2 regions of the Paenibacillus sp. plas6 genome follow, and region 1 is predicted to be linked to the other one. Evidence: a T-box and tRNA genes for the amino acid it is inferred to sense, from the RefSeq annotation. Region 1 holds a T-box; the other holds one or more tRNA genes.
What was found. The T-box of region 1 lies ahead of leuS (leucine--tRNA ligase). A T-box ahead of a tRNA ligase gene usually reads a tRNA of that ligase, here a tRNA-Leu.
Positions count from the first base shown of each region.

Region 1 (5,818 bases):
GATTGGTGAAAGCATCTTCACGAAGTCCTCCATTGCCTTACGTGGCAGAACTTCAGCCTTATATGCTTCATTGACGAAAATCATCATTTGGCTAATAGCAGTGTTGAAGCGTAAGTTTTCAATATCATCTGTAATTTTCTTAACCGAACGATGCCATGTGCGCATAAATGCTTCACTAGCTTGATCAGTATCAGTAATACGTTCATTCAACTTACCGTCCTCACCAACATATAGACGCCAAACGCGCGCCAAGAAGCGATAAGAACCTTCAACACCATTTGTGCTCCAAGGCTTCGTAGCTTCAAGAGGACCCATAAACATTTCATATAGACGTAATGTGTCAGCACCAAACTCATTAACGATATCGTCTGGGTTAATTACATTACCGCGTGATTTAGACATTTTTTCATTATTTGTACCAAGAATCATACCTTGGTTAACTAGCTTTTGGAATGGCTCTTTCGTATCGACAACGCCAAGATCATAAAGTACTTTATGCCAGAAACGAGCATATAGCAAGTGAAGTACCGCATGCTCTGCTCCACCGATGTATAAGTCTACTGGAAGCCATTTCTTTTGCAATTCTGGTGAACAAATTTGCTCACTATTTTTCGGATCAATGTAGCGCAAGTAGTACCAGCAGCTACCAGCCCATTGCGGCATTGTATTTGTTTCACGGCGAGCCTTCATGCCTGTTTCTGGATCGACTGTGTTTACCCAATCCTCAACATTGGCAAGCGGAGACTCACCAGTACCAGAAGGTGTAATTGCATCAACATCAGGAAGAAGCAATGGCAATTGAGCTTCTGGAACAGTTTTCATTGTACCGTCTTCCAGATGAAGAATCGGAATTGGCTCACCCCAATAACGTTGACGAGAGAACAACCAGTCGCGCAAGCGGTAAGTAACTTTCGCTTTACCTGCACCGATAGTTTCAAGATGTTTAATCATCGCTGCAATCGCGTCCCCATTGTTCAATCCATTTAAGAAATCAGAGTTTACGTGCGGACCGTCCCCTGTATAAGCTTCCTCATCAAGATTACCGCCAGAAACAACCTCGATTATTGGTAAATTAAACTGTTTGGCAAATTCATAGTCACGTGTATCATGACCCGGTACAGCCATAATCGCACCTGTTCCGTAGCCTGCTAGTACATAATCTGCAATCCAAATCGGCAGCTTCGCACCGTTAACAGGATTAATTGCATATGCACCTGTAAATACACCTGTTTTCTCTTTTGCTAAGTCAGTACGCTCTAAATCACTTTTACGTGCTGCTGCATCTTTGTATGCTTCTACAGCTGCTTTTTGTTCAGGGGTTGTAATTTTCTCTACAAGGCTATGCTCAGGCGCTAACACGCAGTAAGTGGAACCAAATAATGTGTCTGGACGAGTTGTAAATACTACTAATGTATCGTCGTGTCCATCAATTTTAAATGTCACTTCGGCACCAGTTGATTTACCGATCCAGTTACGTTGCATTTCTTTAATGCTTTCAGACCAATCCAGTTCTTCTAGGTCTTCAAGTAAACGTTCAGCATATTCAGTAATTTTTAGCACCCATTGACGCATTGGCTTACGAATTACCGGGTGACCGCCGCGTTCACTTTTACCATCAATAACTTCTTCATTTGCTAGTACTGTGCCTAGCGCTGGACACCAGTTAACCGGTACTTCATCAACATACGCGAGACCTTTTTTATAAAGCTGGATAAAAATCCATTGTGTCCATTTATAATAATCAGGATCAGTTGTACTAATTTCACGATCCCAATCGTAGGAGAAGCCTAACGACTTAATTTGACGACGGAAATTGTTAATGTTTTTAACAGTAATATCTCTTGGATGCTCACCTGTATTTAACGCATGCTGTTCAGCAGGCAAACCAAAAGCATCCCACCCCATTGGATGCAATACATCATAGCCTTGCATACGTTTGAAACGAGAAATAATATCAGTTGCAGTGTAGCCCTCAGGATGTCCTACATGCAATCCTGCTCCTGATGGATAAGGGAACATGTCCAGAGCATAGAATTTAGGTTTGCTATCATCATCTAACGTTTTAAATGTTTTGTTTTCTTCCCAATATTTTTGCCACTTCGGTTCAATCTTTTGCGGATTGTACCCATGGCGTACTTGTTCCTGACTCATAGTATTTCCTCCTAATGATATTAGCTTCATAACAAAAAACCTCTCGTCCTAGCGGATTAACGCTAGGGACGAGAGGAAGTTTCTCACGTGGTACCACCCTAGTTAGTAGCCATATTCTTTATGTACTACTCACTCATATCGTCTTTATCGCAGACATACGGTGTATTTTGCAATTGCTTTACATACACTGCTCCAAGGCGAGTTCTGCTTGCACAAGCACCGACTTTCACCTGCCGCCGGCTCTCTGAAGCTTGACATCAAACATACTATTCCTTTTCATCACATTACATTCATATTAATATTGATTATATAAAGCAGATCGTTCAGTGTCAAGTCAAGCTCCGCTGACTAACTGGTAAGCAAGCAACAATGAACTTTCATATTACTGTTCAATCGTAAAGTTATTTACTTGCTGAGTCGTTTGTTGTTTTGTGTAAGATTGATGTTTCCAAAAGCTATAGATCGCAAATCCTAATAAAAGATGATGAAGAATAACGCCAAATAGAGCGGCACGCCCCTGCATAAACAGTGTCATAAACCATAAGCTAATCATTGGAAGCTGCAGTACGAAAAGGAGCAGCATTACAATTTCTAGCTGTTTATCTATAATCTTTATATATATCACTTTTGACAATATAAGTGTTATAAGTAATAACACTCCTAGCAGCAAAACGGTATAACCCCAAGCCTGCAAGGCTGATGACAGCATCCCATTCGTTATTCCTAACACATCAAAATCTAACCACATATAGAGGGTGTAATTTACGCCCAATGCACATGAAAAAATTGCAGTTATGACAATTCTCCATACTTGGCAATTCATATTTCCACCACACTTTCATCAAATTACCTGCATTACCTTCTCTCCTTTTACACTCTCTTATATATCCGAAAACGTTCGATATGATCATAAAGTCCAAGCTTCTGTAACACCTCATATTGATAAGGTCCAAGTAAGTCAAAATGCGGATAGCGGTCTCGATAATGAATATACTTTGGATCCAATTGAAATTGCTCACACCATAAAGTTAATTTACGTAAATCGCTGCAGCCTACCTTTGTAACTGTATTATAGTTTGGAAAGCGTTTATCCTGCCAATAATGTGTTAAATAAGCGATTTCACCTTTCTCTACAGCCGACTTCCAAGCTGCTAATTCAGCTCTAGTAATTCCAAATGCGATTACGATCCCTCCAAACCTAAAGCTAATTGCATTATAATGTTCTTGATACTTAAGCATAACATATGAAAGCAGTTGATGCACTTATTGGTTACAACTGGTATACTAGCAACAGACAGAAAGAAAAGAGGAATAATAGCAATGACAAATTCATTTATAGCATTAGGAGTAAGCGAGCAGCTTGCTCAACAACTTAAACTTAATGGAATCACTAAACCGACTCCTGTACAATCGGCAGCTATTCCTAAGCTGCTGACTGGTACCGATATGATTGCTAAGGCGCAAACAGGTACTGGTAAAACACTTGCCTTTACATTACCTATGTTGATGAAGTTAAATCCGCAAAAAGATCAAATACAGGCGTTGATTTTAACTCCAACTCGCGAGCTTGCTATTCAAATTACGAGCGAGCTTAAAAAATTGAACAATGTTGTCGGCGCTTCCGTGCTTGCCTGCTATGGCGGTCAAGATGTTGCAGCGCAAATTAAAAAGCTGCAAAAATCTCCGCACATTGTAGTCGCAACGCCAGGAAGACTGCTTGATCATTTACGTCGTGGCACGATAAATATCGGTAAAATCTCTATGCTCGTATTAGACGAAGCTGATCAAATGCTGCATATGGGCTTTTTACCTGACGTGGAAACTGTATTAATGCAAACTCCTAAAGCTCGTCAAACGATGCTTTTTTCAGCAACGATGCCGGATGCCATTCGTCAGCTTGCCAAGCAATATATGAATAAACCGCAACAAGTGGATATTCAATCTGAGCAAGTAACCTTAAATAATATTAAACAGCATGTTGTTGAAACGACAGATCGCAATAAACAGTCTGATTTAATCCATTTGCTGCAAACACAAAATCCTTTCTTGGCAGTTATCTTTTGCCGCACAAAGCTTCGTGCCAGCAAGCTTACAGAAGCGTTGCAGGAGTCTGGCTTTAATGCGGACGAGCTCCACGGTGATCTTACACAGGCTAAGCGCGAACAAGTTATGCGTAAATTTCGTGATTTGAAATTACAAATTCTTGTTGCAACCGATGTTGCCGCGCGCGGACTAGATGTCGAAGGTGTATCACATGTGTATAATTACGATATACCGCTTGACGCAGAAAGCTATATTCACAGAATAGGTCGAACTGGGAGAGCTGGTCAATCTGGCTATGCGATAACTTTTGTTGCAGCTAAAGATCAACAAAAGCTAGAGGCAATTGAACGTGGAATTAAGCAGAAGATTCCAGTACTTAAACTTGAACAGCGCGAGCAAAGTTCAAGCGACAAAAGTAAAAAACGTGAACGCAATGAGCGGGAGCGCGCAAAAAATCAGAAGTATGAGACTGAGCAAAAGAAAGAAGCTTCGTCAATCAAAGGAAAAGCTAAGAAAAACAACCCTTGGGAAATTACCGAAGAGGATATTCTAATTGCTCAAGGTAAAAAACCAAAAAAGAATCAAACGTCAAATAAAAATAAAACTCGCTCTAGTAGCAAAGTAAAAAGCAGTCGTTCCAGCAATGGCCGTTCAGGTGGTCGTTCAGGAGGACGTCGTACTGAGCGTCGCCGCTAATTAAATTAAGCACTGAAAAAGTTTAGAGCAACTTTGAAGCTTTTAGCTAATTTTTTATATTTGTCAGTAATTAAGCTAAATCGCCGTCACAGGTTGCTCTAATCTTATTTTCCTGCATTTCCTCTCCTCTTCCGGCTTCTTTTATTCCCGCATTTTTGCAGATCAATTTTATTGCAACATTTATTGTCGTTTTTCCATTATTTAGTAAAAAAGAAAGGAGCATTCTTTTGCAAAGAAACCGGTTAACAAGCATCCTTATCGGTGCGCTGCTCTTTATTGCTTTTATTTTGGGCTGCTCCAAAACAGTAATGTCAAACTCTCCTCCAAATGCAGCGGGTGAGATAGAGGGACAAAAAATTTCACTTATCAAGGGCTCTTACACATGGAATAACACAATCGCTGATGCTCCTAATCCAGAGAACTTAGTAAAAAACAGCACAGCTTATGTTATTAAACGTAATGCCGAACTAAAGATCATTTTCCAAAATAGTAAGCCAAATGAGATTAGTGTAGAGCTTTGGGGCGATGTCAGCAATGCAGAGCTACAAAGAAAAGAGGACTTATTTGTCCTTCCAGAGGGTCCTGGGACATATGTATTATCTATTTGGGGAAAATGGGCAGGGGGCAACCAAGTAAACTACGCGGCTAAAATTCAAGTTGAGTAAAGCTATTAAAGTCTGCTGTTTCTAGTGAAATTCGATTGCTGCAGCAGACTTTAAAGGCGAAGTGCGTCTGTTCTCCAGAAGTTTTTTCCTTCGCCAGTTAAGTCATTAATCAGCTACCGATGTCGCATTACGTCCTTTATGCTTTGAATGATAGAGCTGCTGGTCGGCTGCGTCTACTAATTCAACCTCAGATTCATATACCTGATGATGATGAAGAGCAGCAACACCAACACTGATTGTAGCAATTCCGTTTTCTCGCTTAC
Region 1 covers NZ_CM170151.1:301,185-307,002, forward strand. Annotated here, with positions in the region: gene leuS (leucine--tRNA ligase) at 1-2,151, opposite strand, end outside; T-box leader at 2,213-2,440, opposite strand; gene AC2TDL_RS01485 (hypothetical protein) at 2,534-2,899, opposite strand; gene AC2TDL_RS01490 (hypothetical protein) at 3,022-3,333, opposite strand; gene AC2TDL_RS01495 (DEAD/DEAH box helicase) at 3,472-4,890, shown strand; gene AC2TDL_RS01500 (hypothetical protein) at 5,118-5,555, shown strand; gene AC2TDL_RS01505 (sensor domain-containing diguanylate cyclase) at 5,661-5,818, opposite strand, start outside.

Region 2 (5,818 bases), 2.2 Mb from region 1:
TCTTTTCTGTATAGCTTTCAACCACTCGCTCAAGGTGTTCTGCGATCTCCAGTAAGTTTTCCGTAGAGAGTTCTTGCTCATGTTCAAGCTCTGGAATGATCTTTTGTTCCAATAACTCGTTGTACAGTTGATTCGACTTTTCAATGAGCCGAGCATGATGTTTGTCCACGGCTTTTTTCCATACAAAGGTGAACTTATTCGCATTGGCTTCAATTTTGGTTCCATCAATGAACATCGCTTCTTGGGTAATGATCTTTTCTTCCACTAACTTCGAGCGAAATTGAACGAAGCACTGGCGGAGTAAGTCTTTCATCACAGGATGAACACGGAAACGATTAATCGTACGGTAGCAAGGTTCATAGCCTTGAGCTAACCACATCATCCGAATACTGTCTTTCGTAAGAGCTTCAATTTTACGACCAGAAAAGGCAGATTGAGTGTAGCCGCATAGAATGATCTTGAGCATCATGCGCGGATGATAGGCTGGACAACCGTCACGACGAACAAACGAACGAAACGCTTCATCTGGAATACTTTCGACCAAATGATGAATGGCAAATGCGATATCATGTTTATCTAATTTAACTTCTAAATTTAGAGGCAAAACTAATTGATTCATGTTATAATCTTTAAACATAAGGAACACCTTTCTTTTGAAATTTTTGGGGTGAGATACTTAAATTTTAACAGAAAGTGTTCCTTTTGTATGTAAAAAATGAACTCCTGGCATTCTACTTTGTAGAGCACCAGGAGTTTTCTTTCATTTAGCTGGGTTTTGTCCCAGGCTCGAATATTGCTAATAAATACCTATATAACATACATGAAATTGACAACTGCGTCAATATCAATATGCTCTACAGATTATTTTCTTTATTTTTGGGATGTTAATTAGATTCCGTTGTTGCCGCTACCTTATATTTAATAATCTCACTGCCGAGAATAGGACTATCTCCGTTTGGAGGTCCTTGATTAGCATGTGCTTGTTTGAACAGATCACTATTTCTCCATGCTTCGAATTGCTCGTAGTTTTCCCAGTACATATTTACATCCATAATTTCATAGTCTTCATGCTCGGTTACAAGCACCTCTACCTTATGGAACCCTTCTAAATCATGCAATGGACTTGGAGCAGTAAATCTAGGAGCCATTTTCTCTGCAAATCCTGGTTTTAATTTAATTCGATTTGTTACGATAATCATAACAACACTCCTTAATGCAAAGTAAATTTAATGGAGCAAACGATTAATGTGATAAAACTTTTTCCTTTTGCTGCATTAATATTCCGTCTTCTATACGATAAATCTTATCACAATATGAAAGCAAACGCTCATCATGTGTAACCATAATCGCAGCCTTTTGCCGATCTTTAACTTCTTGTGCAATTAGCTGTACAACCTCATGTGCACGGGCAGTATCAAGGCTAGCAGTTGGCTCATCGGCAAGTAATACAGAAGGATCATTCATAAATGCTCGCGCAATAGCAGTACGCTGTTTTTCACCACCAGAAAGTTGCTCTGGATATGATTTTAATTTATTGCCTAATCCAAGTTTAGTTAAAATTTCTTTTGCTCGCTCAACATCTGCAGCACTTACTTTTCCCTTCATTCGTTTAACAGCTAGCAGTTGATCTGTAGTATTTAAGAAAGGGATCAGGTTGCTCGATTGAAAAATAAAGCCGATTTCATCTAAACGAATTTCAGTAAGCTGCTTAGCATTTAGCTTATCAATAGCTTTGCCATTGATAACGACGCTTCCTGAGCTTGGCTGAAGCAATGCTCCTGCTATAGATAAAAATGTACTTTTCCCTGAACCAGAAGGACCGATTACAGCTACGAATTCACCTTTGTTTAATGAAAAGTCAACGTTTTTAACGCTGTAACAGTTTGTTCCCCTTGTAAATAGGTTTTAGATACTTGTGTGAATGTTAGAATAGACATTATTCAACCCTCCCAATCGCAATAAGCGGATCGATCTTTTTCATTCTGCGAATTGATAAAACGGAACTTAGGGTACATATAATTAGCAAGGCTAGTCCATAAATAATGACTAATTTAGTATCTAAATCAAATGGCATACCAGCTGGGAACACCATAGCAGTTAAATAAGTAATGATTATACCGATAACAATGCTTACCAATGAAAGTAAAAATACTTGCGATACAATCATTTTGCTTAAGAATGATTGACTAGCACCTAGTGCTTTCATAACACCTAGTTGATTTGTTTTTTGCAACGTTAATACATAGAAAAATACTGCTAAGATACAAGCGGAAATTACAAGCAAAAATACTAACATCATTGTTATCGTTCCGCTTTCTTCAATATAACCTGGCATACCTCTTACGGCTGCTCCCTTAGTTACTACCTCAACACCCTTAAAATTAGCTTGAATTTGCTCTGGATCAATATCTTTACCTTGCAACATTATCGCATTAACTGGATTTGAAACATTGTGATCTGAGCCTGGAGCTGCAAAAGCTGCTGTTCTCCACTTTTCCATCGTTGCAAAAACTGCTGGCATATGGTTGTAAGTTTCATTACGTACAAAACCAACAATTGTAAACTGCTCTACAGATCCTTCAATGGAAATTGTATCTCCGATTGCAAAACCTTCATCCTTTAAAGTATCATTTACGATGACGCCCATATTATCGTTAGCGTCAAGCGGCTTGCCTTCTACTATTTCAGGCTCTAAAAAGCTGCCTGGCTGTACTGCGATAATAGTTATATCAGTTTTTAAAACCTCATCGTCAACATTTCTAACAATAGTAGCCGTTAATTGTCCCATTGCAGATGCATCTTCCACATTTGGTTGCTTTAATAGCTCTGTTATTAAATCTTCACTAATAACTGAACGACTCATCGATGAACGTGAGCCTTCCTCAAACATTACATAATTGGCATCAACGTTTTTCATTGTAGCTGCTGCTAAAGTTGATAAGCCGTTACCTAGACCAGATAAAATAAATACTAGCCATGAAATTAAAATTGTGATAACCGCAATCATAACAAATCTCGATTTGCCATGCTGTAGCTCTTTCAATGCTAAATACAATTTTGTTCACTCTTTATATAGTCAGATTTGACTATTCAAGTATAGACTATAATCTGTTTCATTTCAATTATGATTAGTCAAATTTGACGGATTTATACACAAGAGTGACAAAACAATGAAATTTTCCATAAAAGCAAAAAAAGAGCCCTTTCGTTTTATGAAAAGACTCTTATAAATGTTTCTTACCTAATTGTTGTAACGCTTCCTCAAGAAATTGAATTTCTGCCTGAAGCATGATCAGCTTATGTCGTATGACTAAATTAACCCCTTGTGTGGTAACATGCTGAGGAACATTAGTATACTGCTCAATCATTTTTTTATTTTTTTCTAGACGCAGAGTAAGAGACTTTAGCGCTTGCTCTTGTGATAAAAAGTCAATAAACATTAGTCCCACATCACCTTTATAGTGATATGTCTCAGACTCTGTTAAGTTGTCCATAAGCAATTCGAAGAAGTAAGCTCTACCTTTATCATTAATCGCATAAACTTTACGAGGTGGACGGTTGCCCTCTTGCTCATGTTCTATGTCAATATAACCATTCGCATTAAGCTTATCTAAAGTTGCATAAGCAGTTGGTTTTTTCATATCGGTAATGGAGCTTAGATTTTTCTCTATAAAATCATTTATTTGATACCCATGCTGACGCTGGCGCATTAATAGCCCAAGCAATATTAATGATCGTTGTTTCAAACTGCTCAGCTCCTTTCCTTGCGCTTAACCTATTTTCTCTTAAATAAAAAAAAAACGTCAACGTTCATCCTGCAATATTTCACTGCATATTACTCTATAATTACAAAAAAACCACCAGATTTCTCTGGTGGAGTTAATTTTATAAATGGTGCGCGTGGAGGGACTTGAACCCCCACGGTCGCCCGCTAGATCCTAAGTCTAGTGCGTCTGCCAATTCCGCCACACGCGCACAAAATGGTGAGCCATGAAGGACTCGAACCTTCGACACCCTGATTAAAAGTCAGGTGCTCTACCAACTGAGCTAATGGCTCTCAAAGAGAAAATGGCTGGGGATCAAGGATTCGAACCTTGGAATGACGGAGTCAAAGTCCGTTGCCTTACCGCTTGGCTAATCCCCAATATTTATAATGGTGGAGGATGACGGGATCGAACCGCCGACCCTCTGCTTGTAAGGCAGATGCTCTCCCAGCTGAGCTAATCCTCCGTAAGGGATAGTTTATCCAAAAAAACAACATTTATTAAAGCTTTTCAGTAGTGCTTAATTAAAATTGGTGACCCGTAGGGGATTCGAACCCCTGTTACCTCCGTGAAAGGGAGGTGTCTTAACCCCTTGACCAACGGGCCATATTATCTAGCTTGTCCAACCATGAGGAAAATGGAGCTCTCAACCGGGATCGAACCGGTGACCTCATCCTTACCATGGATGCACTCTACCGACTGAGCTATGAGAGCAAATGGCTCCCCGAACAGGACTCGAACCTGTGACAACTCGATTAACAGTCGAGTGCTCTACCGACTGAGCTATCAGGGAACATTTTATCGCTCACAAACAGCTTAAGTAGCTGCCTGAAGGCTTGCACCCTCAAAACTGGATAGAAAGTTTCTCATCTTACGAATCATTTAGGATAAGCCCTCGACCGATTAGTACTGGTCAGCTCCATGCATTGCTGCACTTCCACCCCCAGCCTATCTACCTCGTCGTCTTCAAGGGGTCTTACTACTTGGGAAATCTCATCTTGAGGGGGGCTTCACGCTTAGATGCTTTCAGCGCTTATCCCTTCCGTACTTGGCTACCCAGCGGTGCTTCTGGCGAAACAACTGGTACACCAGCGGTACGTCCATCCCGGTCCTCTCGTACTAAGGACAGCTCCTCTCAAATTTCCTACGCCCGCGACAGATAGGGACCGAACTGTCTCACGACGTTCTGAACCCAGCTCGCGTACCGCTTTAATGGGCGAACAGCCCAACCCTTGGGACCTACTTCAGCCCCAGGATGCGATGAGCCGACATCGAGGTGCCAAACCTCCCCGTCGATGTGGACTCTTGGGGGAGATAAGCCTGTTATCCCCAGGGTAGCTTTTATCCGTTGAGCGATGGCCCTTCCATTCGGTACCACCGGATCACTAAGCCCGACTTTCGTCCCTGCTCGACTTGTGGGTCTCGCAGTCAAGCTCCCTTCTGCCTTTACACTCTTCGAATGATTTCCAACCATTCTGAGGGAACCTTTGGGCGCCTCCGTTACGCTTTAGGAGGCGACCGCCCCAGTCAAACTGCCCACCTGACACGGTCCCTTCGCCCGATTCAGGGCGACAGGTTAGAACTCCGATACGATCAGGGTGGTATCCCAACGGCGCCTCCACACAAGCTGGCGCTCATGCTTCCTAGGCTCCCACCTATCCTGTACAGATCGTACCAAAGTCCAATATCAAGCTGCAGTAAAGCTCCATGGGGTCTTTCCGTCTTGTCGCGGGTAACCTGCATCTTCACAGGTATTAAAATTTCACCGGATCTCTCGTTGAGACAGCGCCCAATTCGTTACGCCATTCGTGCGGGTCAGAATTTACCTGACAAGGAATTTCGCTACCTTAGGACCGTTATAGTTACGGCCGCCGTTTACTGGGGCTTCGGTTCATAGCTTCGGCTTACGCCTAACCATTCCCCTTAACCTTCCAGCACCGGGCAGGCGTCAGCCCGTATACGTCGTCTTACGACTTTGCACAGACCTGTGTTTTTGCTAAACAGTCGATTGGGCCTTTTCACTGCGGCCCCCTCGGGCTATTCACCCTACCGGG
Region 2 covers NZ_CM170151.1:2,488,510-2,494,327, reverse strand. Annotated here, with positions in the region: partial or broken gene AC2TDL_RS11275 (IS1182 family transposase) at 1-637, opposite strand, end outside; gene AC2TDL_RS11270 (heme oxygenase) at 885-1,199, opposite strand; gene AC2TDL_RS11265 (ABC transporter ATP-binding protein) at 1,243-1,824, opposite strand; gene AC2TDL_RS11260 (ABC transporter permease) at 1,937-3,055, opposite strand; gene AC2TDL_RS11255 (PadR family transcriptional regulator) at 3,225-3,746, opposite strand; tRNA gene AC2TDL_RS11250 (tRNA-Leu) at 3,893-3,975, opposite strand; tRNA gene AC2TDL_RS11245 (tRNA-Lys) at 3,982-4,057, opposite strand; tRNA gene AC2TDL_RS11240 (tRNA-Gln) at 4,070-4,144, opposite strand; tRNA gene AC2TDL_RS11235 (tRNA-Val) at 4,155-4,230, opposite strand; tRNA gene AC2TDL_RS11230 (tRNA-Glu) at 4,296-4,370, opposite strand; tRNA gene AC2TDL_RS11225 (tRNA-Thr) at 4,403-4,478, opposite strand; tRNA gene AC2TDL_RS11220 (tRNA-Asn) at 4,482-4,557, opposite strand; rRNA gene AC2TDL_RS11215 (23S ribosomal RNA) at 4,648-5,818, opposite strand, start outside.
Region 2: it encodes a tRNA-Leu, which carries the amino acid that the T-box ahead of leuS (leucine--tRNA ligase) is inferred to sense. The anticodon was not compared.